3 regions of the Musicola paradisiaca NCPPB 2511 genome follow, and region 1 is predicted to be linked to each of the others. Evidence: predicted binding sites of a transcription regulator. Region 1 holds the regulator's gene; each other region holds the start of a gene.
The links. The regulator PhoB, encoded in region 1, activates phosphate uptake and scavenging genes when phosphate is short. The targets are predictions, from matches to a motif close to CTGTCATAAAACTGNCNNAT.
Positions count from the first base shown of each region.

Region 2: pitA (inorganic phosphate transporter PitA) is a predicted target of PhoB. The motif match lies at 5,701-5,720, and genes of this name have one in related genera.
Region 3: glpT (glycerol-3-phosphate transporter) is a predicted target of PhoB. The motif match lies at 7,776-7,795, and genes of this name have one in related genera.

Region 1 covers NZ_CM001857.1:3,369,332-3,380,086, reverse strand. Annotated here, with positions in the region: gene DPA2511_RS15015 (methyl-accepting chemotaxis protein) at 1-450, shown strand, start outside; gene rdgC (recombination-associated protein RdgC) at 498-1,409, opposite strand; gene mak (fructokinase) at 1,580-2,500, shown strand; gene DPA2511_RS15000 (AAA family ATPase) at 2,543-6,226, opposite strand; gene sbcD (exonuclease subunit SbcD) at 6,223-7,455, opposite strand; gene phoB (phosphate response regulator transcription factor PhoB) at 7,769-8,458, shown strand; gene phoR (phosphate regulon sensor histidine kinase PhoR) at 8,485-9,807, shown strand; gene DPA2511_RS14980 (PstS family phosphate ABC transporter substrate-binding protein) at 9,908-10,755, shown strand, end outside.
Region 2 covers NZ_CM001857.1:4,505,516-4,516,270, reverse strand. Annotated here, with positions in the region: gene dsdA (D-serine ammonia-lyase) at 1-315, opposite strand, end outside; gene DPA2511_RS23615 (hypothetical protein) at 853-1,029, opposite strand; gene dosP (oxygen-sensing cyclic-di-GMP phosphodiesterase DosP) at 1,674-4,259, shown strand; partial or broken gene DPA2511_RS22230 (NAD(P)/FAD-dependent oxidoreductase) at 4,281-5,473, opposite strand; gene pitA (inorganic phosphate transporter PitA) at 5,792-7,306, shown strand; gene uspB (universal stress protein UspB) at 7,437-7,772, opposite strand; gene uspA (universal stress protein UspA) at 8,409-8,843, shown strand; gene DPA2511_RS20190 (methyl-accepting chemotaxis protein) at 9,007-10,755, opposite strand, start outside.
Region 3 covers NZ_CM001857.1:277,202-287,956, reverse strand. Annotated here, with positions in the region: gene DPA2511_RS01325 (carbapenem self-resistance protein CarG family protein) at 263-802, shown strand; gene DPA2511_RS01320 (SUMF1/EgtB/PvdO family nonheme iron enzyme) at 1,123-2,034, shown strand; gene DPA2511_RS01315 (pirin family protein) at 2,174-2,869, opposite strand; gene glpC (anaerobic glycerol-3-phosphate dehydrogenase subunit GlpC) at 3,474-4,676, opposite strand; gene glpB (glycerol-3-phosphate dehydrogenase subunit GlpB) at 4,676-5,932, opposite strand; gene glpA (anaerobic glycerol-3-phosphate dehydrogenase subunit A) at 5,922-7,580, opposite strand; gene glpT (glycerol-3-phosphate transporter) at 7,890-9,242, shown strand; gene yigL (sugar/pyridoxal phosphate phosphatase YigL) at 9,361-10,161, opposite strand; gene pldB (lysophospholipase L2) at 10,216-10,755, opposite strand, start outside.

The DNA.
Region 1 (10,755 bases):
GATGGCATTGCGTTCCAGACCAATATTCTGGCGTTGAATGCTGCGGTGGAAGCCGCGCGTGCCGGCGAACAAGGGCGTGGGTTCGCTGTGGTGGCGGGCGAAGTACGCGCGCTGGCGCAGCGTAGCGCTCAGGCGGCGCGAGAAATCAAGGAACTGATCGAATCTACGGTTGAGAGCGTGAGCGCGGGTTCCCAGCAGGTGCGTCAGGCCGGCAACACCATGCATGAAATCGTGACCGGGGTATCAACGGTGACGTCGGTGATGTCGGAGATTACCCATGCTTCGGAAGAGCAGATGCGCGGTATTCAGGAGATCAACAAGGCGGTGGCGCAGTTGGATTCCATGGTGCAGCAGAACGCGGCGTTGGTGCAGGAATCCGCTTCTGCCTTCGCTTCGCTGCAAGAACAAACGGAAGAGCTGCACTCGTCAATCGGCCACTTCAAGCTGTAATCCGCGAGCGTGTCGCCATCAGGCGGCACGCTCTAGGTTTTGGCAGGTCAGCGTTGTGCTTCTCCGCCCAACGCCTCAGTCAGGTTGGCGATCAACGCCGCCAGTTCACCGGTCATCAGTGAAAAATCGGCATCAAATCGCTGGGCGACGTCTTCGCGATCGATATCGTCGTTTTGTTCTTTCAGTACCTCGGCGAATTTTAGCCGCTTAAGCGAACCATCGTCCGCCAGAACCAGTTGCACCCGTTCCTGCCAGTCCAGCGCCAGTTTCGTCACCATTTTGCCGGCTTCAATGTGGGTGGCGATTTCGTCGCTAACCAGCGCCTGCTTTTTGCAACGGATGACGCCGCCGTCTTCCAGCAGCGCTTTCAGTTCGGCTTCATCCTGCAAGGCAAAGCCGGCGGGTGTGTCGCCGGAGCGAACCCACTCGGTCAGCGTCAGTTCGATCGGGTTTTCCATGGTGAGCGGAACGACCGGCAGCGATCCTAACGTCTTACGCAGCAACGCCAGCGTATCTTCGGCTTTTTTAGCACTGGCGGAATCCACCATAATCAGGCCGCTCTGGGTATCGATCCACAACCAGACCTGGCTGAAACGGCTGAAAGCGCGCGGCAGCAAACTGTGAACGATTTCGTCTTTCAGCGCGTCCTTCTCGGTTTTTTTCAGTTTGCGATGCTGTTCGCCTTCCAGTTTTTCTATCTTCGCCTGCAGCGCCTGCTTGATGACCGGCGAGGGCAGCATCTTTTCTTCCTTGCGTGCGCAGATCAGGATCTGCCCGTTGACGACATTGGTTAATGCGTTGCCATGTGCTCCCATGGGGGAGACCCAACCGGTTTTGGCCATGTCCTGACTGCCGCATGGGGTGAAGGCGAAGGTGGCCAGTTGGGATTCCATGGCGTCCGCCGAGAGGCTGATATCGCGGCTCAGGCGATAAATCATCAAATTTTTAAACCACAGCATTGTGTTGTTCCTGACTGGCGCACGGCGCTGTGCGCGCTATTATCGGCCGGGCCGGGATACGGGCGCGTCGCCATGCGCGATATTGTTGGCAGCGGGCATCATAACGAATTGTCGCAGGTGAAGTTAAGATAAAATCAGGAATGCGGCCAAAGCGAATAACAGGAGAGCGTGTGCGGATAGGTATTGATTTGGGCGGCACCAAAACGGAAGTGGTGGCGTTGGCGGATGATGGGAGTGTGGCGTTTCGGCACCGGGTAGCGACGCCGCGCGACGATTACCGGCGGACGTTGACCACCATTGCGGATCTGGTCGTCGCCGCGGAACGCGCTGTCGGCGCGTCATGCAGCGTGGGCGTTGGTATTCCAGGCACCTTGTCGCCGGTGACTGGGCGGGTCAAAAATGCCAACTCCGTTTGGCTGAATGGGCAGCCATTGGATCAGGATTTATCGGCCTTGCTGGCGCGCCCGGTGCGGGTGGCCAACGACGCCAACTGCCTGGCGGTATCCGAAGCGGTGGATGGCGCTGCGGCGGGTGCCGCGGTGGTATTTGCCGTGATTATCGGCACCGGGTGCGGGGCAGGGGTTGCGATTGACGGTCAGGTTCATGCCGGTATGAATGGCATCGCCGGTGAATGGGGGCATAATCCGCTGCCCTGGATGGATGACGAGGAGTGGCGTTATCAACAGGACGTTCCCTGTTATTGCGGCCGACGCGGGTGTATTGAGACCTTTATTTCCGGCACCGGGTTCGGCATTGACTATGCGCGTCTTAGCGGCAGGACGCGGCGGGGCGAAGAGATCGTGCAACTGGCTGCCCAGGGCGACGCCCCGGCGGAGCTGGCGTTGCAGCATTATGAGCGTCGTCTGGCGCGCGCATTGGCGCATGTCGTTAACATTCTGGATCCGGATGTGATCGTGCTGGGCGGCGGGATGAGCAATATCGCCCGCTGGTACGAGACGGTGCCCGCGTTGCTGGCCGGATGGGCGTTCGGCGGGGAATGCAGTACGCCGATCCGTCGGGCGCTGCATGGCGATTCCAGCGGCGTGCGCGGCGCTGCCTGGCTGTGGCCGCAAAATGAGTCGAATACCTGATGGAGGAACGGGCCGTGAGCGTAGCGCCTCGGCCCGTCGCCTTTATTTCACTGCGTACTCGCTATCCAACTGGCTGATGCCGAGCCCGTTGCGTTTCCTCACCCGAATTTGCACCTGAATCCGTTCCTTCATGGCTTCCACATGGCTGATAACGCCAATGGTTTTACCGGAGGCGTTGAGGTTGTCGAGCACGTCCAGCGCGGTATCCAGCGTCTCTTCGTCCAGCGTGCCGAATCCTTCGTCCAGGAATAGCGAGTCGATACGGGTTTTATTGCTAACCAGATCGGACAATGCCAGCGCCAGCGCCAGACTGACCAGAAAGCTTTCGCCACCGGAGAGCGTGCGGGTGTCGCGCACTGCATCCGCCTGCCAGGTATCCGCCACTTGCAATTCCAGCGTATCGGCGGCTTTGCGTTGCAGCAGATACCGGCCGTGCAGTCTGGATAACTGACGGTTGGCCAGATACACCAGATGATCCAGCGTGAGCCCTTGAGCGAACCGGCGAAACTTGTCGCCACGCTGTGAACCGATCAATTGGTTGAGGCAACCCCAGTCTTCGCTGCGCTGGCGGCTGCGTTCTACCTCGTTCAGCAGGGCTTGCTGTTTATCACGCAGTTGCTGATCGCCGGCGAGCTGTTGGCGTAGCTCGCCCTGATGCCGCACCTCGTTTTTCAGCATATCCCCCAATCCTGCCAGCAACTGGTGGATATCGTGGTGACTGATGCCCTCCGGCATGGACGCCGGCTTGTTCTGCAGGTGATGATCCAGCGTGTTTTCCGCCTGTTGATGCACGCTTTCCACTTGCTGCTGGCGTTGATTGAGGCGTTCTTTCAACATCATTAATTGGTGGCGTGTAGACTCATCCAGTAATGCCTGGCGGAAATCCGCCTCGTCCTGAAATTCGGTTTCCCGCAGTGCGGCGCCGAATTGTTCCGTCGCGGCGTTGAGTGCATCGTCGGCGCGTTGGTGCTGCTGTTCCAGACTGCCCAACTCCCCGTTCAGGTGGCTGATATGCGATTGGCTGTTTTGCCACTGGATTTGTGCCTGTTGATTTTCCCGCTCCAGCAGTTGGCTGCGTTGACGCAGTTCAGTCAGCGTTTCATTGACCACCTTGTTACCGAACCATTGCCAGCGTTGCTGCTGAGCCTGTTCCAGCGAGCGCTGGAGTTCGGCCAGTTGCTGATGCTGACTTTTGATAGCCAGGTTGGTTTCCTCTCGTTGACGCTGACTGCTTTCAATGTCAGCGCTGACGGCGGAAAGATAGGGCTGTTTCTGGTGATGTTCGTGCTCATTTTCCTGCCAGCGTAGCCACTCCAACTGACGTTGACGCAGCCAGTCGTCCTGTTGTGTCAATTCGGGCGCGGACAGGCCGAAACCCTCCAACGTCTGGCTGATGGCCTGATGCAGGCGCTGCAATTCCTGTGTGATCTTCTCCAGTGTTTGCTGCAGTTCCGACTGGGCCAGCGTCAGTGCATCCCGTTGCTGCTGGTTGAGCGCCAGCTGCTGCTCGGTCTGTTGCAGTAACTGGCTGGCTGAGGTCAGTAAATCCTTACTTTCCTGAATTTGCCGTGATTGACGTTCCCGGTCGGCGATGTGCGCTTGTAAGGATTGTTCCTGTTCCTCGCAGGACGTCAGCCATTGCGTCAATCGCTCCAGTTGCTGCGGATCGAAATCGATAAGTAAGTGTTTACTCAGCGCGACACACTGCTGTTCCAGCGCGGATAAATCCTGCTGCACGCTATCCAGCGCGTTTTGCTGCTGTTGGCGCTGATGCTGCAACAGGTTGATCTGGGTATCGGTCTGTACCACCGTAGCGCGCAGGGTTTCCACCTCCTGACGCAGCGTCTGCAACCGGATTTGGGTTTCGGAAGGGCGCAGCGCCTGATAGCGCTCCACGGCGGGGTGGTGAGTCGAGCCGCACAGCGGGCACTCTTTACCGAGCTGCAGTTGTTGGCGCTCACTCTCCAGGCTGACGATGTGTTGTTCCAGTTCGTAACGTTTTTCCAGATCGCGCAGATGTTCGGCCTGACGCTGGTAATCCAGCCGTTGGCGTACCTGCGCGTCTTCCAATTGCTCCAACTGTTGGCGGGAACCCAACCGCTGCGTTTCCAGCAGTGTGCGTTGACTGAGCAGGCGTTGCAGCACCGCCGCACTGGTGGCCAGTTGCTGCCGATCATGGCGTTGGGCGACGTTGCGGGCCAATTGCTGCTGTAGATCCGATATCGGCAGCGCGGCTTCCTGTTGTTCATAATGCTGCTGTTGTTCGGCGAGACGCTGCCGGGCGCGCTCCTGGGCGTCGGACTGGGCCTGTTGCTGTTCCGACAGCGTCTGTCGCTGTTGTTCCAGATATTCGGCCTGCACCTGTTGCTGGTTCGCTTTTTCCTGCTGGATTTGCCGATCCTGCTGCCATTTTTGCTGCTGGGGGAATTGGGCCTGCCAGAGCGGAATATGGCTGCCCCAGTGTTGGTGGATGGCGTTTTGCTGCCGGTAGGCGTCGATATCCTCCAGCCGGAGACGGGTTGCCTGCTGTTGTCGCTGCAGGTTATCCAATGACGCGATCAGGTTTTTTTGTCGCTCGTTTAACTGATCCAGCGTTTGTTGTCGTTGAGCGCGCAGCGCCTGCTGGGTAGCAATATGTTGATCCAGCGGCAGAATGCGTTCGTTGACCAGATCTTCCTGCTGTTGCCGGTGTTCGGCATGTGCTTTCTGGTCGGACAGCGTTTTTTCCGCCTGCGTTTTGAGCAGTTTCAGCGCGGTTTGATACTGGCCGATTTGCTGTTTGACGCTGGTGATTTGCCGGGTCAACAGGCTTTTCTCGCGGGCGCAGCGTTCCCGTTCGTTGTACAACGGGCGCAGTTTTTCAGCCGGTTCGCTACGCGCCAGACGATCCATCTGCGGTTGGGATTGGATCAGCGCGATATCCAGCGCGGAACGCTGTTGTACGCTAGTCGCCAGCGCCTCCTGATAGTGCTGGAGCTGCTCGTACCACCGCTGATGCGCCAGAATTTCATCGCGCTGCAGCGCCAGATCGTTTTCCTGTTGCTGTAAGACGGCCAACTGTTGTTCCAGCGATGTGCGCTGTTCGTCGCTCATCAATTCAATGGTTGCGACCTGCGCCTGTAGTGTTTCCAGCCTGGCCTGCGACTGTTTGTGCTTTTCAAACACCTGTTCGGATATTTGACCGTAGATATCGGTACCGGTCAGTTCCTCCAATAACTCGGCACGTTCGTTGGCGTCTGCATTCAGGAAGGCCGCGAACTGGCCTTGCGACAGCATCATGGATTTGGTGAAACGGCCAAAATCAAGCCCGGTGATATCGGCGATCAGCGCCAATTTGTCGTTGACGCGATCGGTGAGGATTTTGCCGTCGGCGCAGCGTGCCAGCTCGACTCTGGGCGGTTGCAGATTGCCTTCCGGGTTGTCGTGCGCCCGGCGCTGGCTCCAGAAGGCGCGGTAGGCGGTTCCCTGCACCTCGAATTCTACCTCGGCCAGACATTCCGCCGTGTGGCGGGTCATCACCTCGTTCTGGCTGGGGCTGACCTTCAGCCGGGGTGTCTGGTGATACAGCGCCAGACAGATAGCATCAAGCAACGTGGTTTTTCCGGCGCCGGTCGGGCCGGTGATGGCAAACAAGCTGTTATTGACGAAAGGCGCGCGGGCGAAATCGATTTTCCATTCGCCCTGTAGCGAATTCAGGTTTTTCAGGCGCAGACTGAGTATTTTCATGCCGATGTCTCCTGACGCTGTTCTTCCACTTCCTGTAGTACCTGACTGAACAGGCCCCGTAGCCGTTGCCGACGTTCCTCCTCCAGTTCCGGCTCCAGCGCCAGGCGCCGCTCGAACACCTCGACCGGTTGCAGTTCTTCCAGCGTTTCCTTTTCCTGCTGCATCAACATCTGTAAATGCTGTTCCCGGGCGCGGCGCAGCAACAGGATTTCCACATGCAGGTTTTCCGTCATGTGCTGTATCTGCTGTTGGATGTCGTTGAGGTAATCCTGCGTGGCGATTTCGATATCCAGCCACACCGGTTTCTCGCCCTGATAGTCGCGAAACCCATTCAGCCGACGTTCGATTTCCGCCAGGTTGCCTTTGACCAACTGCATCGGTTGGGTGACGGGCGTTTCCAGCGCGACGATGTCGTGTAGCCCGTCGTTATCGAGCTCCACCAGAAAGACGGATTTTTCGTGATTCAGCTCGTCAAAACTGAGGGGGATCGGTGAGCCGCTGTAACGGATATGCTCACTTTGCGCCACCCGCTGCGGGCGGTGAATGTGCCCGAGGGCGATGTAATCCGCCGGAGGAAACGCCTGGGCGGGAAACGCATCCAGCGTACCGATATAGATGTCGCGCACGGACTCGGTGGTGGTCACGCCGACGGTGGTGAGGTGGCCGGTCAATACAATCGGCAATGCGCAGGCCAGTTCGTCCCGCCGCTGACAGGCCAAGTCGTAACACTGCTGATAATGACGGGCGATGGCGTCCTGCAACGCCTGCTGTTTTTCTCCGGCCGATTGCCCGGCCTGGCTGAATAGTACATCGCGTGGGCGTAGATAGGGTACTGCGCACAGCAGCGCACCGGGCTCGCCCTGACGGTTTTTAAGCAACAGCACCTGTTGGTGATAGTCGCCTTCGAAACCGGCGACGACCTGCGTGTTGAGGCAAGCCAGTAACGAGCGGGATTCGTTGAGCGTCGCCACCGAATCGTGGTTGCCCGCCATCACCACCAGTTGACAGCCGGTGCGTTGCAAGTCAACCACAAAGCGGTTGTACATTTCCCGGGCGTAGCTGGGCGGCGTGCCGTTATCAAACACGTCGCCTGCGACTATTACTGCATCAACATGGTGTTCTTCGGTTTGTTGCACCAGCCAGTTCAGGAATGCCTGATGTTCGGGGGCCCGGCTTCGGGTATAAAAGTACTGGCCGAGGTGCCAGTCTGACGTATGAATAATTCGCATGGAATTCCCTGCAGGTGCGTGCAACCGATATCGTCTGTTTGTTTCTGCCCCGTTCGCGGCACGGCCCCAGGCTGGGGCAATCGCCAGCACATCCTGCGAAGAAGAGGGCTCTGCACTGTTATCATCGGCGATTATAAGCATGCGGTTTAGGCTGTGTCCGAAATTAATCTTGTACGGTGGGGCGGGGGCGGAGTAGGTTGAGGGAGCCATTTAGGGGAAAACGCTGTGCGGGCGGCTTTTCATAAATCTGTCATAAAACTGACGCATAATGCACACCGCATGCTAACCGTGATGATTAACGGCAGGATTGACAATGGCAAGACGTATTTTGGTGGTAGAGGATGAAGCGCCCATTCGTGAGATGGTGTGCTTTGTGCTGGAGCAAAACGGTTATCAGCCGGTGGAAGCCGAGGATTACGACGTCGCTGTTTCCCGGCTGGCGGAACCGTATCCCGAGCTGGTGCTGCTGGATTGGATGCTGCCGGGCGGTTCCGGTTTGCAGTTCATCAAGCATATGAAACGCGAAGCGTTGACCCGCGATATTCCCGTCATGATGTTGACCGCTCGCGGCGAGGAAGAGGATCGGGTACGCGGCCTGGAAGTGGGGGCCGACGATTATATTACCAAGCCGTTTTCGCCCAAAGAGCTGGTGGCGCGCATTAAGGCGGTCATGCGCCGGATTTCGCCGATGGCGGTGGAAGAGGTGATCGAGATGCGCGGCCTGAGCCTGGATCCGTCTTCGCATCGCGTGACTACCGAAGAGTACGCGCTGGATATGGGGCCGACCGAATTTAAGCTGTTGCACTTTTTTATGACTCATCCTGAACGGGTGTACAGCCGTGAGCAGTTGCTGAATCATGTCTGGGGCACTAACGTTTATGTTGAGGATCGCACTGTGGACGTTCATATCCGCCGCCTGCGCAAAGCGCTGGAAACTACCGGGCATGACAAGATGGTGCAGACGGTTCGTGGAACCGGATACCGTTTTTCAACGCGCTACTGACGGCGTGAGCCCGGAGACGATTTTAGGTGCTGGAACGTTTATCCTGGAAAAAGCTGGCGCTGGAGCTGGCTTTTTTTTGTTTGCCCGGTGTGCTGCTGGGGCTATTGTTCGACGCGCTGCCGTGGTGTCTGCTGGCATCGGCGCTCGGCGCTCTGTGCTGGAATTTTTATAATCAGCTACGCCTTTCCCATTGGTTGTGGGTCGACCGCAGCATGACGCCACCTCCCGGCCGCTGGAGCTGGGAGCCGCTGTTTTATGGTTTGTATCAGATGCAATTGCGCAATCGCCGTCGCCGTCGCGAACTGGCGTTGTTGATCAAACGTTTTCGCAGCGGTGCGGAATCGTTGCCGGACGCCGTGATAATCACGACTGAAGACGGCGTGATTATCTGGTGCAACCAGCTGGCTCAGCATCTGCTGGGTTTCCGCTGGCCGGAAGACAACGGCCAGAATGTGCTTAACCTGTTGCGTTTCCCTGAATTTGCCCAGTATATGCAATCGCAGGACTTCAGCCGTCCCTTGATGTTGCAGATCAAGCAGACTCGCCATGTGGAGTTCCGTGTCATGCCATATTCCGCAGGGCAACTGTTGATGGTGGTGCGTGATGTGACGCAGATGCGTCAGTTAGAGGGCGCGCGTCGCAATTTCTTCGCCAATGTTAGCCATGAACTGCGCACACCGTTGACGGTGTTGCAGGGCTATCTGGAAATGATGAATGACGATTCGCTGGACGGCGCGCTGCAGGCCAAGGCGTTGCAGACCATGCAGGAGCAAACGCGCCGCATGGACGGGCTGGTCAAGCAGTTGCTGACGTTGTCACGCATCGAAGCGGCGACCGATATCGACCTGAATGAAAAAGTCGACGTGCCCATGATGTTGCGGGTGTTGCAGCGTGAGGCGCAGACGCTCAGTCAGGATCGGCATGAAATCATCTTTCGCGTTAACGAGCAGCTTCAGGTGTTCGGCAATGAAGAGCAATTACGCAGCGCGGTGTCCAATCTGGTGTATAACGCTGTTAACCATACGCCGAAGGGCACCCGTATCGAAGTGTGCTGGCAGCAGACTCCACAAGGCGCGCAGTTTCAGGTCAGCGATAACGGGCCGGGGATTGCCGCGGAGCACCTTCCCCGTTTGACCGAACGTTTTTATCGAGTCGATAAGGCGCGTTCGCGCCAGACCGGCGGCAGCGGGTTGGGGCTGGCGATTGTGAAGCATGCACTCAGCCATCATGATTCGCGGCTGGAAATCATCAGTGAAGAGGGCGTCGGCTCTCGTTTCATGTTTACCTTGCCCAATCCGTTGATCGTTCGTTCAGCACTGAATCAGAATGCGGCTAAACCGCTGGTTTGAGGGTGAGTTTCTGCGCTTGATCGCCGCCTGTTCGTGGCTGAAAATACGCCGGCCGCGCTCTGCTTGGGCGCGGCTTATCTTTTTCCGATGGAATACCGATATGACACCCGCTTCGCGCCTGTACATCTTGATTGGCCTGCTGTTCAGCCTGGTTTGCCATGCAGAGCCGCGCCAGATGCTGGCGGGCAATTTGTCCAGCGCCGGTTCGGATACGCTGGCCAATTTGATGACGTTTTGGGCGGCGGATTTTGGCCAGCATTACCCCGGCGTCAATCTGCAGATCCAGGCGGCAGGGTCATCCTCCGCACCGACAGCGTTGGCGGCGGGTGCCGCGCAGCTGGGGCCGATGAGCAGGCCAATGAAAAGCAGCGAGATTGAGGCTTTCGTTCAACATTACGGTTACGCGCCGTTGGCGGTGCCGGTGGCGATGGATGCATTGGTAGTGTTGGTCAATCAGGACAATCCGGTTGCCGGCCTTAATCTGCAGCAATTGGACGCGATCTTTTCCGTCACCCGCCGTTGTGGCGCGGGGAAATCGGTGCGGTGGTGGCAGGACGTCGGCCTGGGCGGCGTCTGGCGGCAACGTTCGCTGCTACGCTATGGCCGGAACTCCGCGTCCGGTACCTATGGTTTCTTTAAGCAACAGGCACTATGCGGCGGTGATTTTCTTCCGCAAGTCAATGAATTGCCGGGATCGGCATCCGTCGTACAGGCGGTGGCCACATCGGTAAACGCCATCGGCTATGCCAGCATCGGTTTTCGCGCCAGCGGCGTGCGGGTGGTACCGCTGGCTGCCAGCGACAAGGACGATTACGTGCTGCCGACTGCGGAAACGATCCGCAGCGGACGTTATCCCTATACCCGCTATCTGTACATTTACGTCAATAAGGCACCGGATCGTGAGCTGGAAGCGCTGACGGCAGCGTTTCTGGATCGGGTGTTGTCGGA
Region 2 (10,755 bases), 1.1 Mb from region 1:
GTCAGGCGGCGTCAGCCCGTATTGCCCGGCGAGCGCATAGGCAAATGCCGGAATCGGCATCAGTTCGGATTCGATAATACCCTGGCTTGCTTCCAGCTCCGGGAACGCCTGCATGAGAAAAGGCGCAAAACGGTGCAGCCGTCGACTGGCATCGGCCACCTCCGCGGCGCTTAGCGGAATATCTTGCAACGCAACGTTCAGACGGCGCGTTGCCGGATTGAACCAATTCACCGGTTGTTTATTGATAAGGTCGGTCAGCAACGGGAAATCGGTTTTCCACTGCGTCAGCGTTTTGCCATGAATAGTGTGGGACATGATATGCATCTCGTTGTTTTTGCAGATTTCGTTTTCTGATGGATGAGCTGTTCGGCGCCAGTGTTTCATCATGCCAGCGTCGCTGGTTTTTTGCCTATAGGCGGTTGTATTGTTCGAAGAACTTTCAGTCGATTGATGAGTCTTTTTAATCTAATTAAATCAATGAATTAATTTGTTTATGGCGCAAATCTGTCAATGGATATGAAAATTTTATGTCTGAAATGGTTAATTTAACGATGGGTTTAGGGGGTGTAATGGAAGTGAGGTAGCTGAAAATTTTTCCGCATCAGCAATTAGCGCGAGTTAAAAATATTTTTGGCTGGAATTTGATTTATTACTGCTTCTCGTTAATTATTCCCTTTCTATAGGTTATACCGATCGATAAGAATTTATTGTTCAATTAAGACGATTATTTTTTAGCAATAATTACGGGTATCCTGTTTGGAATATAAAGATAACTCCCGTTTTATGGGTTTATTTTTGCGGCAGTGCCGATGGCCGGTTAAGTGTGATGAATAAATATCTGCAAACAAGAATTCATCGCCGTCTGGTATAGGGGTTTTTGTCGATTATCATGATTGTCATATCGGTTATATCCGGCAAGTCGATGTACTGACCAGGCTGCATCCCACTGATATAGAGGGTGCCTTTGGGGGGAATAACAGTACCTTTTTCATGGTCGTTCGATCTTGCTGTTTTCTTATCGTCACTCATCACCGTCGTATTCCCGACAGATTTCCCACCATAGTTGTATGAATGCGGTGAGCGTGATTGAGCGTCGTTTTCCCTGCCTGGCGTCACAGGTTGTTTTCCCTTGGTTTATAGTGAAAAGAATGATAAGGAAAACATGTTGTTAATGTGAAACGTCAAACAAAATAAGCAGAAGAAACGGTATTATCTTATGTGTTGGCGTCAATTGGGTGGTGATGTAGTGTTCGTTTTTACAGCGATAATCTCCGGTGGAGATAAGAGAGATATTCCGGCATTATTTCCAGCTCTCGGGATAAGCGGGTGATGTCGGATGCGGAGTTTTCTTATTTCGGCAGTGAACAGATTATCGATAAATGATTTTGCCTACATGGTATTTTTATAAAACACAAATAAATATTACTGATTATTAGCTATTGTTCTTATTCGGTAAGCATCATGACAAAAGCGTGATAAGTATCCAGGCAAAGAAATGAGGTCTTATTTAATCGGCCGGGACGTGGATGTATTTATCAGAATGATGGCGAATTAAACGTCTTTAGCTCAATATTGTTCATTTTTTTTTATGTTTTTAAGAGATTTTCAGACGTTAAGAGCCACAATCTATTGTGAAATAAGGATCTCACTATTAGTGGAGTGGAGGCGAAAGAATGGAATACTTAACGATTCCTGATAGTGAGCAGGTGTTACTGTCAGCGCTGGAACAGTCGATAGTCGCCGTTGTCCTTATTAATGATGCTGGCTGCGTATTGCTGTTTAATCGCGCTGCGGAAATCCTCTGGGGGTACGAGCGTCAGGAAATGCGGGGTCGTCCCGTGGTGTCTTTGCTGGCACCGGTTTGTCGTCCGGCCTACCTGGATGCTATCCGCAGTAATCAGGCCGATTCGACGGCTGGGGCGAAGACGAAGTGTGAGTGGTTGCTCGAGCGCAAAGACGGCGGCCAGTTCTGGGGCCGGCTGCCGCTGTCGAAGGTCGAGGTTAATGGCCGGACGTATCGTATGCTGATGGCCTGGGATGTTTCCCTGGATGTGGAAGCGCGTTGGCAAAATCGCCTGACTATGTTGGCGATCGATAATGCCGAACGTCCGGTGGTGCTTTTGGATAACGCCTGCCGGGTGATCAGAGTCAATTATTCGTTCAGCAGGTTGTACGGTTACGCGCTTGAAGACATCGTCGGCAACACGTTGGACGGCATCATGTCATATTCCCTGGATAGTCAGGATAGTGCCGGGAAAAAGATGTCTGTCATGTGGGGGCGGTCGAGGGTTCAGGCCGAGGTGGCGATCCGCTGTCGGGATGGCCGGGAGGCTTTTGGGCGAATGGCGAGTTCGCCGCTGATCGACGACGAAAACGACGAATTCTACGGGTATTCGATCAACGTTATCTCCGATATCACCGAGGAACAGCAGTTCCGCAGTCTGGAGCGCGATATTCTTGGTGCGCTGGTGAGTAGCCTGTCGTTTGCCGAACTGGGCGATTACATCTGTCAGCAGGTATCGGAGATTGTGCCGGATGTCATACCGTCCATCATGACTGTCGATCATCGCGGCATTCTACGGCATTGGTCGGCTCCGCAATTACCCGATGCCTACAATCAGCAGGTTTCCGGCATGGCGATCGGCGATGGCGTCGGCAGTTGCGGTACGGCCGCCTGGCGCGGCGAACCGGTCGTGGCCGCCGATATCGAGCATGATGCGAGTTGGGCGATGTTTTCCCAGATACCGCTGGCGTATGGTTTACGCGCCTGTTGGTCCTATCCGATACGGCGGCGCGACCGCAGCGTGGCGGGAACGGTTGCATTCTATTCCCGCGAACTGCGGCAGCCGACGTTGTTTCATGAACGCATCATTGATGCCTGCACGCACCTGTGCTCGCTGGCGATAGAGCAGGAAGAGAATCGACAGCGTATGGTTCAACTGGTGCAATACGACCCGCTGACCGGCCTGCCCAATCAATACCATCTGCAACGTTATCTCGATGACATCCTTTCCCAGCAGCCAACAAGAGAAGTCACCCTGTTTTCCGTCGGTCTGGATCGGTTCAAGGATATCAATGAAGCCTTTGGTCATGCCGCCGGCGATAGGGTGCTGGTGGCGGTAACACATCGTCTGCAGGCTTTTCTGCGTGCAGGCGAGTGGCTGAGCCGGCCGGAAGGCGATCGTTTCGTGATCGTGGCGCCGGACTGTTCAGCGCACCGGGCATCGCTGATGACGGAGCAGTTACGTGAAACCATCAGCCAGCCGGTCGAATTGGACGGGCACCGGTTGAGCCTGTCGGCCAGCGTGGGGATCAGCCACTATCTGGAGGGAGGGAGTAACCGCGAGACGCTGCTGGATAACGCGAAAGTCGCGATGTATCGCGCCAAAGAAGCCGGCGGCGGTTATCAGTTTTTCAGCGCCGACATGAATGTGGCCGCTAGCGAGCGGCTGCTATTGGGCGGTGCGCTTAAACGCGCCATCAATAATGGCGAGCTGGAGCTTTATTATCAGCCCCAGATTCGGTTGGACAGTGGCGAGTTGTACGGTATGGAGGCGTTAGCCCGCTGGTACGACCCCGTCTTCGGCAATGTCCCGACCAGTAAATTCATTGCGCTGGCGGAAGATATCGGCGAGATCGAAGCCCTGAGCTATTGGGCGTTGTGCGAGGCGTGCCGTCAGCTGTCGTTGTGGGATCTGGCCGGGGCGAGGGTGCCGGTGGTCTCGGTGAATTTTTCTCCGCTCTGTTTTCATCGCGATCTGCCGGAGACGATCACCACAATCCTGCAGAGTTTTTCCCTGACCGGCGAGCGCCTTACTATCGAGATTACCGAGAGCGCCGCGATGGCGCTGACGCCGGATATGTTGGCCGTGGTGCATCGTATCCGCGGCAACGGCATTGGTGTTTCGATTGATGATTTCGGTACCGGTTTTTCCAATCTCTCTAATCTGGTGAACCTGCCGGTGACTGAAGTCAAAATCGACCGTAGTTTTATCGACAAGTGTGAGTCCGAAGAGCGTCTCCAGGCGTTGGTTGAAGCGGTGGTCGGCATTGGCCGCAGCCTGAAACTGGAGGTGGTGGCGGAAGGGGTGGAAACCGAAGGACAAAGCGCGTTGATCGGCAAACTGGGCGGCCGTATTGCACAAGGTTATCTGTTCGCCCGCCCGATGAAAGCGTCGGATGTGCCGGGGTGGCTGCAGGAATATCAGGCGGGAAAACATCGCCCGGATGCCGTGCAACCCTCTGATGCGGATGCTTAAGAACAGTGGGCCGGTGGATATTTACCTTGGCGGTATCAATGCCTGCGCGCATGCCCAGGCGGAGCTCCAGGCCCACTGAAAGTTGTAGCCGCCGAGCCAGCCAGTGACGTCCACCACTTCACCAATAAAGTAGAGGCCTGGCACGTTGTTGACTTCCATGGTTTTTGACGACAGTTCGCGGGTATCCACGCCGCCCAACGTCACTTCCGCCGTCCGGTAGCCCTCGGTGCCATTGGGTTGGAACCGCCACTGTTGCAGCGTGGTTTCCACCTGCGTCAATTGCGGTTTGTTGAGCTGTTTCAATGTGATATCCGGTAGTTGCTCCAGTGCTTGCAGGCTTTCCACCAGCCGTTTGGGCAACCACTGCGCCAGGGTGTTTTTCAGGCTCTGGTTGGGATGCGCCTGGCGTTCCGCGTCCAGCAGAGCAGCTACATCCTGCCCGGGCAACAGATTAAGCGTGATGAACTCGCCCGGTTGCCAGTAACTGGAGAGTTGCAAAATGGCCGGGCCAGACAACCCGCGATGCGTGAACAGCAGGTTTTCACGGAATATTGTGCCGTCTTCGGCGCTCGCCACGGTAGGTACGGATACGCCGGAAAGCGCCTGAAGCTGCTGCAACAACGGTTTGTGCAGGGTTAACGGCACCAGCGCGGCGCGGGTTGGCAGGACATTCAATCCAAACTGCGCCGCCAGCTGATAACCGAATGGCGATGCGCCCAGCCCCGGCATAGAAAGCCCGCCGGTGGCGACAACCAGTGAAGGCGCCGCGACTTGTCCGCCGTTCAGCCCGATAAGAAATTGATCGGTTTTTTCCACCGACAGCACGTCGCTGCGCATGCGCAGCGTCACCTTGCCGACTTCGCATTCCTTTATCAACATATCGACAATTTGCTGCGCGTAGTCGTCGCAAAACAGCTGACCGAGGGTTTTTTCGTGGTAAGCGATACCGTGCCGATTCACCAGATCGATAAAATCCCACTGGGTGTAACGCGCCAACGCGGATTTGCAGAAATGCGGATTCTGCGACAGATAGGCGGCGGGTTCCGTATGGAGGTTGGTGAAGTTGCAGCGCCCGCCGCCGGACATCAGGATTTTGCGGCCCGGTTTTTACCGTTGTCGACCAGCAGTACCCGCAAACCGCGCTGGCCCGCTTGCGCCGCACAGAAAAGCCCGGCTGCGCCCGCGCCGATGACGACGACGTCGAACTGTTCCACTTCACTTCTCCCGTTGGTTGATTTTTGGCCGAACCCCGCGGTCGGCGGCCGGCCATTATAGGCGCTGTTGCGGCATTATGCGCGGCCAAACGCGCCGGGAAGCGGGCGACGCCGCGTTATGGCGCAGGCATCGGCGGGTGGTTACAAAATGCAGAATTTGGTAATAAAGAATAATGCGTTGATTTTCATTAAGTAACGAAAAGACGTTCGCGAAAATGACGTAAATTAAGTCAAAATAATGTCATATTTTGCTTTTCCAGACCCCCGCTTGTCGCGGATAATGCGCCGCGTTCATGACCACTAACTGGCCTAACACTTATGCTACATTTATTTGCCGGACTTGATTTCCACACCGGCCTGATGTTGATCCTTGCCTTGCTGTTCGTGCTGTTCTACGAAGCGATTAATGGTTTCCACGACACCGCCAACGCGGTAGCGACCGTCATTTATACCCGAGCTATGCGTGCTCAATTGGCGGTTGTCATGGCGGGGCTGTTTAATTTTCTGGGCGTATTGCTGGGTGGGTTAAGCGTTGCTTACGCCATCGTCCATCTGCTCCCCACCGATCTGCTGCTGAATGTCAGCTCCGCACATGGACTGGCGATGGTGTTTTCCATGCTGCTGGCGGCGATCCTCTGGAATCTCGGTACCTGGTATTGCGGGCTACCGGCATCCAGTTCCCACACGTTGATCGGCGCCATTATCGGCATCGGTCTGACCAACGCGCTGGTTAACCACACCTCAGTGGTGGATGCGCTCAATATTCCCAAAATGGTGAGCATTTTCCTGTCGCTGATTATTTCACCGATTGTCGGGATGATCCTGGCCGGATTGATGGTGTTTGTGTTGCGCCGTTACTGGAGCAATACCAGGAAGCGTCAGCGTATTCACCTGACGCCGGAAGAGCGTGAGAAGCAAGACGGCAAGCGTAAACCGCCGTTCTGGACACGTACCGGGCTTATCCTGTCGGCGGTGGGGGTCAGTTTTTCCCACGGCGCGAATGATGGTCAGAAAGGTATCGGCCTTATCATGCTGGTGTTGATTGGCGTGGCGCCGGCTGGGTTTGCCCTGAATATGAGTGCTTCCGGCTATGACATCAGCCGTACCCGCGATGCCGTGATCAACCTGCAAGAGTATTATCAGGCGCATGCGTCGGCGTTATCGCATGTTATCGACTTGTCTGTGCCCGCAGCGCCGGGAACGGCAACGGTAGCCGGCGCGGCGCCGGTTGTCGGCACGCCGGATTTCCATTGCGATAGTGCTCGCGTCATGGTTGCCATTGAACGCACAATGGGCCTGCTGGGCGGCATCAAAAGCTATGACGATCTTTCCGGCGACGACCGTGCGCGCTCCCGTCGACTGTTGATGTGCATCTCTGACAGCGTTGATAAAATCGCCAAACTGCCGGAAACCAACACGGACGACAAACGTCTGCTGAAAAACCTGCGCGACGATTTACTCAATACGGTGGAATACGCGCCATTATGGATTATCGTGGCTGTGGCGCTGGCTCTGTCGCTGGGCACGATGGTGGGCTGGAAACGTGTCGCCATCACCATCGGCGAGAAGATCGGCAAGAAAGGCATGACCTATGCGCAGGGCGGTGCCGCGCAGGTAACGGCGGCATTGTCCATCGGTATTGCCAGCTATACCGGCATGCCGGTATCCACAACGCACGTACTCTCCTCTGCGGTAGCCGGCACCATGATTGTTGATGGCGGTGGCGTGCAAGGGAAAACCGTAAAAAGCATTCTGCTGGCGTGGGTATTCACGCTGCCGGTTTCCATGGTGCTTTCCGGGGTACTGTACTGGATAGCCCTGAAGCTAATCTGACGTAGGTCGTGCTGTAGCGAACAAAGAAGAAAAGGCGACCTTGCGGTCGCCTTTGGCGTTTTTACAGTTATCTACGATAGAAGGCTAATGAAGGGAATCACGCCTGAATTCTGACGTCGAAGCCGTGTCATCAGTGCCAGATCGCCATAGCGATGAGACTGATAACAATCAACCCGCAAAGGGCTGAGGTCAGAATGAACTGACCGCGCACCCGTTCGCAACGGCGGATGAATTCCGGGTCGTGATGGTCAAGGTAACGTTGTGTGTAGATGTACCGCACCAGTCGAAGCTGTTTGCTGGGTTGACCGTGAGAGGTAAAGAAGCCACCACCATCGACATACTGGTACAGCAGTGGGTCACAGTCTCGCAGCACCGTGAGCAGTACGCGCAACGAAGAGTAATATCGCGCCATGTTGATGACACAGACGACACATAAGGCCCAGAAAAGCGCAAATGTATTAATCATCATGCTCCCCTCCCGGTTTTTATCCATTAGGCACATGGATGTGTCGGATCCCGTCGACAATATGCCTGTGGATATTTATGCCACACGTTGTTTACGCGATGTTATCCGGCTGTCGCCTCACGAAGGGCGAGGACGCATGCCTTATTCTCTTACCTGTATCTTCCCTTTTCCTGAAGCGTTCTGCCGGTAACGGCAGGGAAGCGCCCCAATCTTCATTGTAGAAGAGCCACGCGCCTTTTTTCCATTCAATCATCAAGGTTCGTGCAGAACTCGTTGCCTGAAGCCGGGGACGTCCTTATGCCGCATTGCCGAACTGGCGTCCCGTATTTTTCAACTACACTAATAAGACTCGCATCCGGCAATGACTGTTTCATCGAGTGATTGCGGGAGTGCGGTCTTCAGGCGGAGAATCCGTGTCGATAATGTTTTTATCGGCGCAGTATGACGGTAGCTTAAGGTTGTTGACGGCGGATACCGACGCCTTCCGGGCCAATCGCGAATATGTGCGGCGTTGTGATCTGCTGAACATAACCCTGAATTTTATGGGTGTTATGATAATTCCACCATTCGGTGTCAGATTGGCAATATGAATATCTGCTGACCCTACCAGTTAGTCGTTACAGAAGGAGCTTAACTATGGCTTACAAACACATCCTTATTGCGGTTGATCTGTCGCCGGAAAGTAAGGTGTTGGTTGAGAAGGCGGTCTCCCTGGCACGGCCATATGATGCAAAAATCTCTTTAATTCACGTGGATGTGAATTATTCGGATCTTTATACCGGGCTGATCGATGTCAATTTGGGCGATATGCAGCAACGTATTTCCGAGGAAACGCATAATGCCCTGAAAGAGCTTTCCGACAATGCCGGCTATCCGATAGCGGAAACGCTGAGTGGCAGCGGTGATTTGGGGCAGGTTCTGGTAGACGCGATCCGCAAGTATGGCGTCGATTTGGTTCTGTGCGGCCATCATCAGGATTTCTGGAGCAAGCTGATGTCTTCCGCCCGCCAGCTCATCAACACCGTACATGTTGATATGCTGATCGTTCCGTTGCGGGATGATGAGGAATAACGCTCTCAAATTGTAGACGCAGTCTCAATAATTAAAAAAGCATGGCGTAAGTCATGCTTTTTTATTGTCAGCGTCAAACCACCTCCTCGGGAGGTGGTGATGGTTGATGCCGTCGGGCGATGGTGGTGAGCCGCCGCGCGAATACCGGCGCGGCGGCTTTCCCTCATGATAGCCGGAAAACCTGCACTAACCGGGTCAACTGCCCGGCCTGATCTTCCAGCGAGGCGGCGGCGGCAGTGGCTTCCTGTACGAGCGCGGCGTTCTGCTGGGTCACGCCGTCCATTTCGTGAACCGCTTGCGTAACCTGGCTGATGCCGCGGGATTGTTCGTCGGACGCCGCGACGATCTCTTCCATAATGTCTTTAACCGATGTCACTGCCGCGAGCATGTCGCGCATAGTGACGCCAGCATTTTCCACCAGGCCGACGCCTTGCTCGACGCGCGATGCCGATTCGCTGATCAGCGTGGTGATGTCTTTCACCGCATCGGCGCTGCGCTGCGCCAGATTGCGGACTTCGCCGGCGACTACCGCAAAACCGCGTCCCTGTTCGCCGGCGCGGGCGGCTTCTACGGCAGCGTTCAGCGCCAGAATATTGGTTTGGAACGCGATACTGCTGATGATACCGGTGATTTCACTGATTTTCCGCGAGCTTTCGTTGATGCCGCCCATGATGTTGACCACCTGAGAGACGATTTCATCGCCGCGCTGGGCAATTTGCTCTGCATTATGGGTCAGACGGGTGGCGTTGTGCGCGTTGTCGGCATTTTGTTTTACCGTGGCAGTAATTTGTTCCATGCTGGCGGCGGTCTCTTCCAGCGCGGCCGCCTGCTGCTCCGTCCGGGCGGCGAGATCGACGTTACCGGCGGAAATCTCCGCCGCGCCGTGGCTGACCGATTCGCTGGAGTTAAGCAACTGCCCGGCAATCTCCTGCAACTGCTGCTGCATTACCGCCATAGCATAGAAAATGCTGCGTGTATCGCCGGGTTGTACCGGGATGGCGTGGGTCAGATCGCCTTGGGATACTCTTAGCGCGATTTCCGCCGCCAGCACTGGCTCTCCCCCCACTGGGCGCAGCACTTTGCGGGTAAAAACGAGGGAAATGACCAGCGATACCGCCACAATGCTCAGCACTGCCATGATCAACGCAATATTGCGCTGTTTGATGGCGTTCGCCATCACGACATCCACCGGTACGGTAATTCCTAACATCCAGGGCGTTCCGGTATTGCCGATATTGACCGGGCTGTAAGCGTTCATCATCCAGGTGTTGGTGAACGAGTTGAAGTGCTCGCTGTTATAGGCTTTGCCCGACGTAATGCTCTCCATCAGCGGCTGATTGCCTTCCAGTTTTTTGGTGATCCGGGTTTTGTCCGGGTGGGACAAATAGGCGCCGGAAGGGGAGAACAGGGTGGCGTAGCCCGTACCGTTAAACGGTTTGAAGTTGCCGACCATCTGTTGCAGCGTTTCCAGCGAGAAATCGGCGGTGGCGGAACCGTAGAATTTGCCGTTAATCATGATCGGCACCGCGATAGAGGTCAGCAGCACGTTAACGCCGTTGTAAGGATAGCTGTATGGCTCAAGCACCACTTCTTTTTGCAGCTTGCGCGGCAACAGATAGTAATCGCCGCTGCCTGGGGTTTCGTAATCGGTCAGATTGTGGATCGCGATGTTTCCTGCGTTGTCGCGGTCGACATATTTAACGAACCGACCTTTGGGGTCTTGATCCGGCTGTGCGGCGTATTGCTGGTCTTTACCATCAAATGCATCGGGTTCCCACGCGAGTGACATCGACAGCAGCGATGGATTGTTTTTGAGCGCATTTTTCAGCAAATTTTCGGCGGTAGCGCGGTCTGGCGATCCTTCACTGCGTAAAGTCGTCACACTTTGAACCAGGTTGCGAGCAGTGAACAA
Region 3 (10,755 bases), 1.5 Mb from region 1:
TGGATATATGCCCACCCTCAAGACGTTGCCACGCATGACGGCCCGGTACGGATATCAGCACTCAGGGCCCATTCAATCGCAGGGTTACGAGCGTTCGAATACTCTTTGCCCTGCAACTTCCGCTATCTGAAGATCTCTCCAACGAGAGGAATAAAAGGCCGGAATAGGAAGAAATATGAAATAACGCGCGCTTATACTTATGAATCGATGGGTATGGCAATAAAATAAAAATATACTGATAAAAAATTCACGGTAAATATGTATGCATCTGAAGTTATTTCCGCTTGTTATGACATTAATCATAACCATCAGCGCTAAGGCATCGGCGCAATGCCCGACAGAAATCAAACTCGTTCCGGGAGTAAATTACCTCGATCTCATCAGTCACCAGAAAAAAGATTTGGCTATTATCGCGACATTTGATAACAACACATCTCACCCTCATCAAGGCTTGAGTTTTTATATTCATGATGCAGATAGCTACAGTATTATCCCCGTACCCGACAGCCAGGTATTTATTTGGTTTGACTACAGCATTGCCGCATCACGCACCAAAGTATTCGACTATCGCCTTTATCGTTTTCCTCAAGGTATTCGCCTGGTGACAGCCTTAAAAATCGGCGATGACCCCAGTGATCGCCAACGTATTGAATTGAAGCGTTATGCCATTATGGAAAACCATGAAGATCCGGGTGTTCCGCCTTATAGCTGGTATATCGACAAAACGGTAAAAACCGAACAATCCTATGATTCTGCTGATGAAATTTTCAAAAATACGGCCTTTTTCTGTACTGTATTTTAATGTGTGGATGCTGATATCTCCCCCGGTATGGGGTGGTGATCAACACGAAGTCAAAGCAACCATTCAGGATTTTATCGATGCCAGGTATATACCCCAAATAATTCGAGTTGCAGGAAGGCGGCAAGTGAGCGAATTCCGACGAGCTTACTCAGGTAAGTGATTCGGATGAGCGAGCGCAGCCAACATACCTGCAACTTGAAGTATGACGGGTATACACTCTACCTGGGCAAAGAATAAATATATGCATTACGCTTTTTCTGAGCTTGACCACCTTATTTCAGCAATCCGAAGCATGCAATATCAGGCAACGATAAAAGCCGTTGCTGGCGGGGCGTCAAAAATACAGGACTATCCTATACCTTGGAATATTGACTATTAAAAAATCCATGAAAATAACTTCATTGCCATTGCTGGCATTATTCATAAATACGGGTTGGTGCAACATGCCGGCCGAAATAAAAATCAATGGTGGTTCCTATTATGTGGGGGGGATATTCGGTAATAAAGATTTCGCTAGTCATGCGAATACCTCCCTATCCCCTTTTTATATGACGACAACGGAAATCGACTATAACCGGTATATGCAGGTGTACTCTCAGGCCAAACCGTTGGGCTATAGCGTTAATCCCGGTTGTAACGGCGGGGACGTTGATGACTGCCTGCCGCCGGAAACCGACCATGGCCGTCATCCGGTGACGACCGTGTCCTGGTGGGATGCCATCATTTTTGCCAACGCACTCAGTGTGATGAACCATTTAACGCCGAACTACCTGTGGGCAGATGGGCGCCCTATCAATGCCGCTCCGGCAGATAATAATCGCGACATTCGCCGTGATGCTGATGCTACCGGTTTTCGCTTGCCCACATTGAATGAATGGCAAGTTGCAGCCCGTGGTGGAGAAATTGGACTCAAACACGGTTCATATGGCCAGAGATTTTCAGGTAGCAATGCGGCAGAAACCGTCGCCAATATGCCAACGGAAAAAACCACCGAGTTTCATACTCAACCCGTCGGTAGCCGACGCGCCAACCCACTGGGGCTGTATGATTTGACCGGTAATGTCTCGGAATGGCTGGATGATGACGTTCATATGCCGGGGCTCAATAACATGCACTATTTCTGCGGTGGCAGCTATCTGATGAAAGTCAACAACGTGTCGGAATGCGATGTGCACACCCCCAACTTTCCCACATCGGATATCGGCTTCAGGCTGGTCAGGCCACTGCGATAACACATCGTTCTAGATAACACGTCGCTCTAGATAACATATCGTTCTAGATAACACATTGTTCTAAAAGACAAACCGGGCAGCAATAGCCGTTGCCGCCCGGTCAATGATGTTTCGAAGTGAATACACGTATGGCTTGGATTTACACCGGCGGCAAGTCAAACAGCAGGATTTCACTCTGCTCGCTGGCGCGCAAAGTGATGGCCTCCTCCGCCCATACCGCCAGCGCATCGCTGGTTACAGCATGCTGACCGCCGACCTCGATACTACCGCGCACTACCTGGATCCAGACGTGGCGCCCGCTCTCGATCCGGTACTCGGCCTGCTCCTGCGGCTTCAGCGCCCAACGCCACAGCGTCATGTCCTGGAACACTTTTAGCGAGCCGTCGCGAGCATCCGGCGACAGCACCAACTGGCGGCCTTCCAGCGCATCGAAGCGACGTTGTTCATAACGCGGCGTCAACCCGGTTTGTTCCGGAATGATCCAGATCTGGTAAAGATGCAGCACACTGTCCTGACGGGCGTTGTATTCGGAATGACGAATACCGGTGCCGGCGCTCATGATCTGGAATTCACCCGCAGGAACCTGTTCCTTATTGCCCATACTGTCCTGATGTTCCACCGCGCCTTCCAGCACATAGGTCAAAATTTCCATGTCGCGATGGGGATGAGTGCCAAACCCCTGACCGGCTTCAATCCAGTCTTCGTTGATGACCCTCAGCGCGGAAAAACCCATAAAATCAGGATCGTAATAGTCGGCAAACGAGAACGTGTGCCAGCTATCCAGCCAACCATGATTGGCATGCCCGCGATCATTGGCCTGACGTAAATAGATCATAACTTGCTCCTCTAAATGTTTTTTTAGTCTAGCGGCAGCGGACAAATAAGAAAGGCGAAAAAACTCACCGCTCTGTTCAAAAAACACGAAGAAGATGCAGCACCATGGCAGGCCGCCACCCTGTATTACTCTGCCGGTCCCTACGCCATTAAGGAAACAAAATGGCATTATAGGGAAACCAGTTTCCACAAAATAAAAGATAAAAAAAAGCCAGCACCCGAGCTGGCTAAGTAATACTGGAAGCAATGTGAGCAATGTCGTGCCTTCACAGCAAAACCGCGACGAGTCGAATAATACGAGGTCATTGGGCTTTCCCGGAACGCATGACAATAATAATCATTATCATTCGCACCTGTAAAGCGTTTTCTTTTGCGCAATCGAAAGAAACATGCGGCGATAAAACGGCTGGGCCATTGTTGCAAAATGATTTATTGAGAATCAATCAGTTAGCACTTAACCCCATGATAAACAGGGAGATAATTTTATCACCGCCCGGTTATTCGCGGAGTTAGGGAAAACGTCGGGCAACATTGCCGCAGAGAATCGGGGGTACCGCCGCGCCATCCCGAGGGAAAAGCGCCGGATAGCGCGGCGCAGGTGTCGCTTACTCCGGCGGCAATGCTTTAGCCAGCAGGCTGAAAGGATGCTCGCACACTTTGCTGGTCGACATTTCAATCTGCCACTTGCAGGTTTCGCAGTCGGTAATCACCAGATCCGCGCCGCTCTCTTCAATCTGTCGAAACAACGGCGCGCCGATATTCTGCGCAGCGTCATAATTCTCTTTCTTGAAGCCGTAGGTGCCCGCAATGCCGCAGCACTGGGAATCCAGCACCTGCAATTCCAACCCTGGAATACGCCGCAGCAAATCCAGCGTATAGGCCGTCCACCCCATGCGCTCCAGATGGCAGGGCGTGTGGTAAACCACCTTCATGGGCAGCGGTCGTAATGGCAGCGTTTTCCCCTGCTCCAGTAACCGGTAGAGATGACGGGTCGCCAATTCAATGCCGTCGCGTACCTGCTGATTATCAATGCCCAGCAGATGCGGGTATTCATCCCGCAAGGTAAAGGTGCAACTGGATGAGGTTGCGATCACCGGCAATCCGCGGGTGTTGATGGCTTCGTCCAGCGAGGCCAGATTGAAGTGTGCCTGCTTGCGCGCTTTATCCAGAAAACGGTTGGCGATCAACGCCACGCCGCAGCATTTCTCTTTGGTCAGCAACTGCACCCCGACCCCGGCGGCATTGAACACCCGGATCAAATCCCGCCCCAGCTGGGGATGGTTGTAGTTGACGTAACACCCGTGGAAATAGGCCACCTGTTCGGCGAACTGGCGCTGACGCGCCGCCTGCTTGCGATACCACTGACGAAACGTCCCCGAGGAGTATTTAGGCAGTTCACGGCGATGGTCGATTTTCAGCACTTTATCCAATAGCATCCGCATCGGCTTCATGCCGGTGGCGGCATTCACCAACGGCGCGAACGGCGTCGAAAGCGACCCCATCAGATTGGTATGACTGAGAATGGCATCGCGCAGCCCCGGTTTATGCCGGCTATGGTTCGCCTTGGCGCGCTGGATGATATCGCCGATCTTCACATCCGACGGGCAGGCCACCTCGCAGCGTTTGCAATTGGTGCAGAACTTCAACGCCTCATCGAACAATGACGGATCCTTGCGGCGCAGACGCTCGCCGTCCGGCCCGGCCTGCTTCGGCCCCGGATAATCCGGGTTGACCCGCGCCACCGGGCAGGCGGTGGTGCAAACGGTGCACTTGATGCATTGTTCGAAACTGTTGTCGGTCTGGCTCATCACGGATTCTCCCTCAGCACATCATTGGCGACGCTCAACGCCGTCAGCATGGATACACCGCCGCCACATCCCTGTCGAAGCGGGTCATAACCGCGCAAAACGGAACCGATGGCATACAAATGAGGCTGCGTTTCTCCCTGAATCATGGGATGCAGGTGCTCATCCACTTTCACACCGAATTGCAAATAAGGCTGAGCGGCGAACACGTCCGCCATGCTCCAGTTTTCGTGTTCCGGCGCAAAATCCACGTCCAGGCCGAATACCGGTTCGACGACGCGCTGTTGTTCGGCAACCAGTCCATTACTGAAGAAACTGCCGCTGGCCAACACCACCTTCGTCGCCCGCAGCGGGATATCGCCGTGAGCCCGGGTGGCCACCTCAATGCCTTGCGCCTGGAACGACGCCCCCGTCACACGGTCGCCCGCCATGACTGTGCCGCCGACGGCGCGAAAACGGCTGAGCAACGCCTGATGCAAACGCATGCCCGGCAACGAGGGCGGCAACGTCGCCAGCAATCCTACCGGTTTGCCCAGCGCAGAATTCAACCGCGCTACCGATGACGGTTGCATCCCCAGACAAGCAGGCAGAATAACGCTATCGCGATCGCTGATCAGACGGCTCAACTCCTCCGCCAGCAACTCGATGCCGGCATGGGTCTCCAGCACCCGGGCAATAGACAGCGAACGGAACTCACTGGGGTTCTGGCGCAGTTTGTCGAGCATCGGCAAGCGGAGATCTTCACATTGCGCATCAATCCCTTGCGCGCACAGAGCACCGGACAGTAATGGCGCCTGAAAATCCAGAAAACCCTCGATACCGGCCACCAACGGGCGTTGCCATGCCGATGTTCCCGGCAGCCCGCGCATCACGCCATCCATCGGGCTAAGCCAGCAGGGTTGCCATTTGCCCAACAACGTCAGCCGCTGGTGATTGCGTTCGCTGTCGCCACGCAGCGCCAGCCCGCAACGTTCCAGCAAAACCTGTGCTTGTGGCGCCAATAGCGCGATCTGCTCAGCGCCCAGCAACGAATAAGGATGGTTCGGCGCCTGAACCGTTAATGGCGCCAGTGCCGCCAGCGGTTCCCCAACCGGTGTGCCGTCGGGCAATGCCGCCAGCAAATCCAGCGCGCCGGACGCGAAATGCAGCGCGCTCTGGCCTACGCTAACCAGCGCGCATCGTTTCCCCTGCTCCTGCAAACGAATGCCGCAGGTCAATCCCGCCAGACCACCGCCGATGATGATCACGTCATAACGCATGGTCGTTTTCCTCTTTCTGCACGGCCGGGATGTCGCTGCCGGTTAAACCGCACAGCCCTTGATAGATCCAACTGGTGAATTCGCTTTCCCGCAGGGTATGCCCCCAGGCAACCGGCCGCATGCCTTTCCAGCGTTCATTAAGAAAACGGCTTAGCTGCCCCACGGATTGCTGCGGCGTGGATTGCCCCAGACGGTACAGCAGACCGGCGGCGCGGCAAGCGCACAGCTCACCCTGACAGGTGCCCATCCCAACGCGGGTGCGGCGACGCAAGTCAGTCAGGTTGTTGACCTGCAACGAATCGACCGCATAACGCACTTCGCCGGCCGTGACCGCTTCGCACTCGCACACCAGGCTGCTATCCGCCAGCGGCCCGGCAATCAATGGAATCGCACGTTGCCCATGTCGGTAAAGAATGGAACCGCGTAGCGGCGCGGGCAGATCGGATGCGATCGCCGGCGCATCTGCCGCACGAGTTTCCGATCCCGGCAATGGCCGCGATGCGGTAGTGCCGGCCACCGCATGTCCCAGTTTTTCGCACACCTTGTCCGTGACCCACTCCGCCATCAATCGATAGGTCATCAGCTTGCCGCCGGTGATGGTGACAAAGCCCTCCAGCCCGTCGCGCTCGGCGTGATCCAGCAAGACGATACCGCGGCTGACGCTACGACCGGAGGGATCGCTGTCGCTCGCCACCAACGGACGCACGCCGGCGTAAGCACGCAGAATACGGGTATGGGCCAGCTGCGGCGCCAACATGCTGCCTTCTCGGATCAGGGTCGCCACTTCCTGCGGCGTCACCGTCATGTTGTCGATTTGGTCGTAATCAATGCGGGTCGATGTCGTACCAATCAGCGAGATGGTATCGCCCGGCACCAGAATATCGGCGTCCGCCGGCTTGCGACAGCGGTTAATCACCCGGTTATTGATACGATGGCCAAGAATCAGCAACGCACCTTTGGCCGGAAACATCCGCACACGCAGGTCGGCATATTCGGCAATGCGCTGCCCCCAGATACCGGCGGCGTTGACGACGACCTGCGCATAAATCTCGCCGGCAAGACCACGCTTATGGTCGAAAACGCGCACGCCAATTACCCGATCGCCCTGACGAATCAGCCCGGTAACTTCATGGTAGGTCAACACTTCCGCGCCATGTTCGCAGGCATCGATCATGTTGGCGGCGGTCAGGCGGAACGGATCCACCGTGCCGTCCGGTACCCGAACCGCGCCGATCATGGTCGGGTTGGCGGCGGGCTCCAGCAACAGCGCTTCTTGCGGATCGATAGCCTGAGCATTGATCCCCGCCTGACGGCAGGCATCGATAAAGGTGGACTGGTAGTGAAGATCGTCTTCCGGCAGCGTCAGGAACAGGCCGTCGGTAGGTTCAATACAGTGGCGGGCGATACGCCGTAGAATCTGGTTTTCTTCGATGCATTCCCGTGCGGATTCCGCATCCGTCACCGCATAACGGGCGCCGCTGTGCAATAACCCGTGGTTGCGCCCGGTGGCGCCGGTCGCAATGTCATGTCGCTCCAGCAACAGACAGCGCAGGCCACGCAGCGCACAGTCACGTGCCGTGCCTGCACCGGTGGCGCCGCCACCGATGATGATCACATCCGTTTCTCGCCGCAAATCAGTATTTGCCATGTCTGCCGTACCTCAGTCTGGATCTATCCAGTACCTATTTGGACATAAACACTCATAAAAATGATTGATAAAGAGCAAATACGAGCAAAAAACGAAAGAAAAAAGCCAGCAAGCGCACCAATTTGAGACATTAATCACAATAAAGCGACATATACATATTTCATTTGTGTTAAATAACACACAAAATACGGCCACGAGTCATAAAAGTGTAACAATTGCGCGATGACTCACACCGATCCGCGTACCAACTCGATACTCTTGTGCGCGTTATAGAAAAAATCAATCCAATACCTACATCGGGAGCTGTTTATGTTGAGTATTTTCAAGCCAGCGACGCACCGTCCGCGTGTCGCCGAGCACCAGGTCGATCCGCTCTATCGTCGCCTGCGCTGGCAAATTTTCCTGGGGATCTTCTTTGGTTACGCGGCGTATTACCTGGTCAGAAAGAACTTCGCGCTGGCCATGCCCTACCTGATTGAACAGGGTTTTTCCCGTGGCGATCTGGGCTTCGCACTGTCCGGAATATCTATCGCCTACGGATTCTCCAAATTCATAATGGGCGCGGTGTCCGACCGTTCGAATCCGCGCATCTTTCTGCCAGCTGGCCTGATCCTGGCTGCGGTCGTTATGTTGCTGATGGGCTTTGTGCCGTGGGCAACCTCCAGCATCATGATCATGTTCGCGCTACTGTTTGTCTGTGGTTGGTTCCAGGGGATGGGGTGGCCGCCGTGCGGACGCACCATGGTGCACTGGTGGTCGCAGAAAGAACGCGGCGGTATCGTCTCCATCTGGAACTGCGCCCATAACGTCGGCGGCGGTATTCCTCCGCTGCTGTTCCTGTTGGGGATGGCCTGGTTCAACGATTGGAAAGCCGCGCTCTATATGCCTGCATTCGGCGCGATTCTGGTTGCGCTGTTCGCCTTCGCCTTGATGCGCGATACCCCGCAGTCCTGTGGCTTGCCGCCGATCGAAGAGTACAAAAACGATTACCCGGCGGATTACACCGAGAAAGACGAGCAGGAGCTGACCGCTAAAGAAATCTTCATGCAGTACATCTTCCCGAACAAATTGCTGTGGTATATCGCCGTCGCCAACGTGTTCGTGTACCTGCTGCGCTACGGCATTCTGGATTGGTCGCCGACTTACCTGAGAGAAGTGAAGCATTTCGCACTGGATAAATCGTCCTGGGCTTACTTCCTGTACGAATACGCCGGTATTCCAGGCACATTACTGTGCGGCTGGATGTCCGACAAAGTGTTCAAGGGCAACCGCGGCGCCACCGGCGTATTCTTCATGACGCTGGTGACTATCGCCACCGTCATTTATTGGCTGAACCCGGCGGGCAACCCCACAGTAGATATGGCCTGTATGATTGTCATCGGCTTCCTGATCTACGGCCCGGTTATGCTGATTGGTCTGCACGCGCTGGAGCTCGCCCCCAAGAAAGCAGCCGGTACGGCAGCGGGTTTCACCGGGTTGTTTGGCTATCTGGGCGGCTCGGTGGCGGCCAGCGCCATCGTGGGCTACACCGTCGACTTCTTCGGCTGGAACGGCGGCTTTATGGTCATGATCGCCGGCAGCGCGATGGCGGTGGTCCTGCTGTTCCTGACCATGATCAACGAGAAGAAACACAAGGAAGCGTTGGCGGAACGCACCGCGTGATGACGGCGATGTAACGCCATGTCCCCAACAAGGGATAACAACCAGGGGAGGCCCTTTTCAGGCGCCTCCCCTTTTTTCATGCATCGGCAACGCGACGACACGCCCCGAAGGGATAACGTTACGCCAGATAGAGTTTACGCAGATAGCGCGGCACGGCATCGTCGATATTGGTGCCAATCACATCATTTCCCGGCAGAACGTCCTTCAACCGCTGGTGGGCATTGCCCATGACGCAACCCTTGCCCGCCATAGATAGCATTTCGTAGTCGTTCATGCCGTCGCCGAAAGCGATGCAATCTTTGATGGTGTGGCCCAGTATCTTCGCCACCTGTTCCAGCGCGTGCCCTTTGGACACACCGCCGGCCATCACTTCCAGACAGCTCAGGGTTGAAAAACTGACATTCACCCGGTCGCCCCAACGCGCATTCAGCGCTTCTTCCAGCAGCAGCAGCTTGTCGTGATCTTCGCAGGTAAAGAACACCTTGCCGACGCCATCCGTCCCCAGCGTATCCGGATCGAACAGCGTGTAGCGAAACACCGATTCGGTAAAAAATCGCTCCTCTTCCGGCCGAGAACGGCACAGGAACCATTCGTCGTCGCGATAGACGTGGGTCAGGATATCCGGGTGGTGATACACCATGGCGTACAGATCCTGCGCGATATCGCGATCAAGATTATGGCTGAACACCAGCTCGCCTTCGGTGTTATGCACCCGGGCGCCGTTGGAGGTGATCATGAAGGCGGTGATCGCCAAATTATCGCGGATTTGTGCAACATCCATGTGATGGCGGCCGGTGGCGAACACAAAATGGATCCCGCGTTCCGTCATCAACCGCAGGGTTTCTTTGGCAAAGGGCGACAGAGTGTGATCGGGAGAGAGCAGCGTGCCATCCAGATCGGATGCAACTATCGGGTACATATGTGAGATTCAACCTCCGCTGGTGCTGAACGGTCGGGCCCGTCCAGTGATGTATTAATGAAATTGGCTAAAATGCGTCAAAATCAGACCTAATGCTTCGGCCCGCATCGCATCCGTTTCAAACAGGATGTCGTGACGGGCGCCTTGAATCACGCGCGGTACGCCGCCCACGCTGGGATGGCCGGCCTCGGACAGCGCGCGGCAGAACGCATCCTGGCTACGGTTATCCACCACCTTGTCTTCTTCGGCCTGCAGCAACAGCAACGGCGTGGTGATATCTGCGGCCTGCGCCAACAGACGCTTGCCCGCCAGCAACGCTTCCCGTACCCAATGGTAGGTCGGCCCACCGATACGCAAATCCGGATCGTCAGCGTAAAACCGGACATTACGTCGGTAACGCTCATAGCTGTGGGTCAGCGCATTCAGCACGTAGGGCAACGGCCGCCACTGACGGGTGCCGACGGCGTAATAATCACGCATCACCGGATGACGTTCGGCCCAATTGAGAATGCGCCATGCCAGCCAGTGGGGCATCGGCAGCAGAATGCCGCACATCGGCGAACACAGCGCCGCCGCGGCGAAAACCTGCGGCTG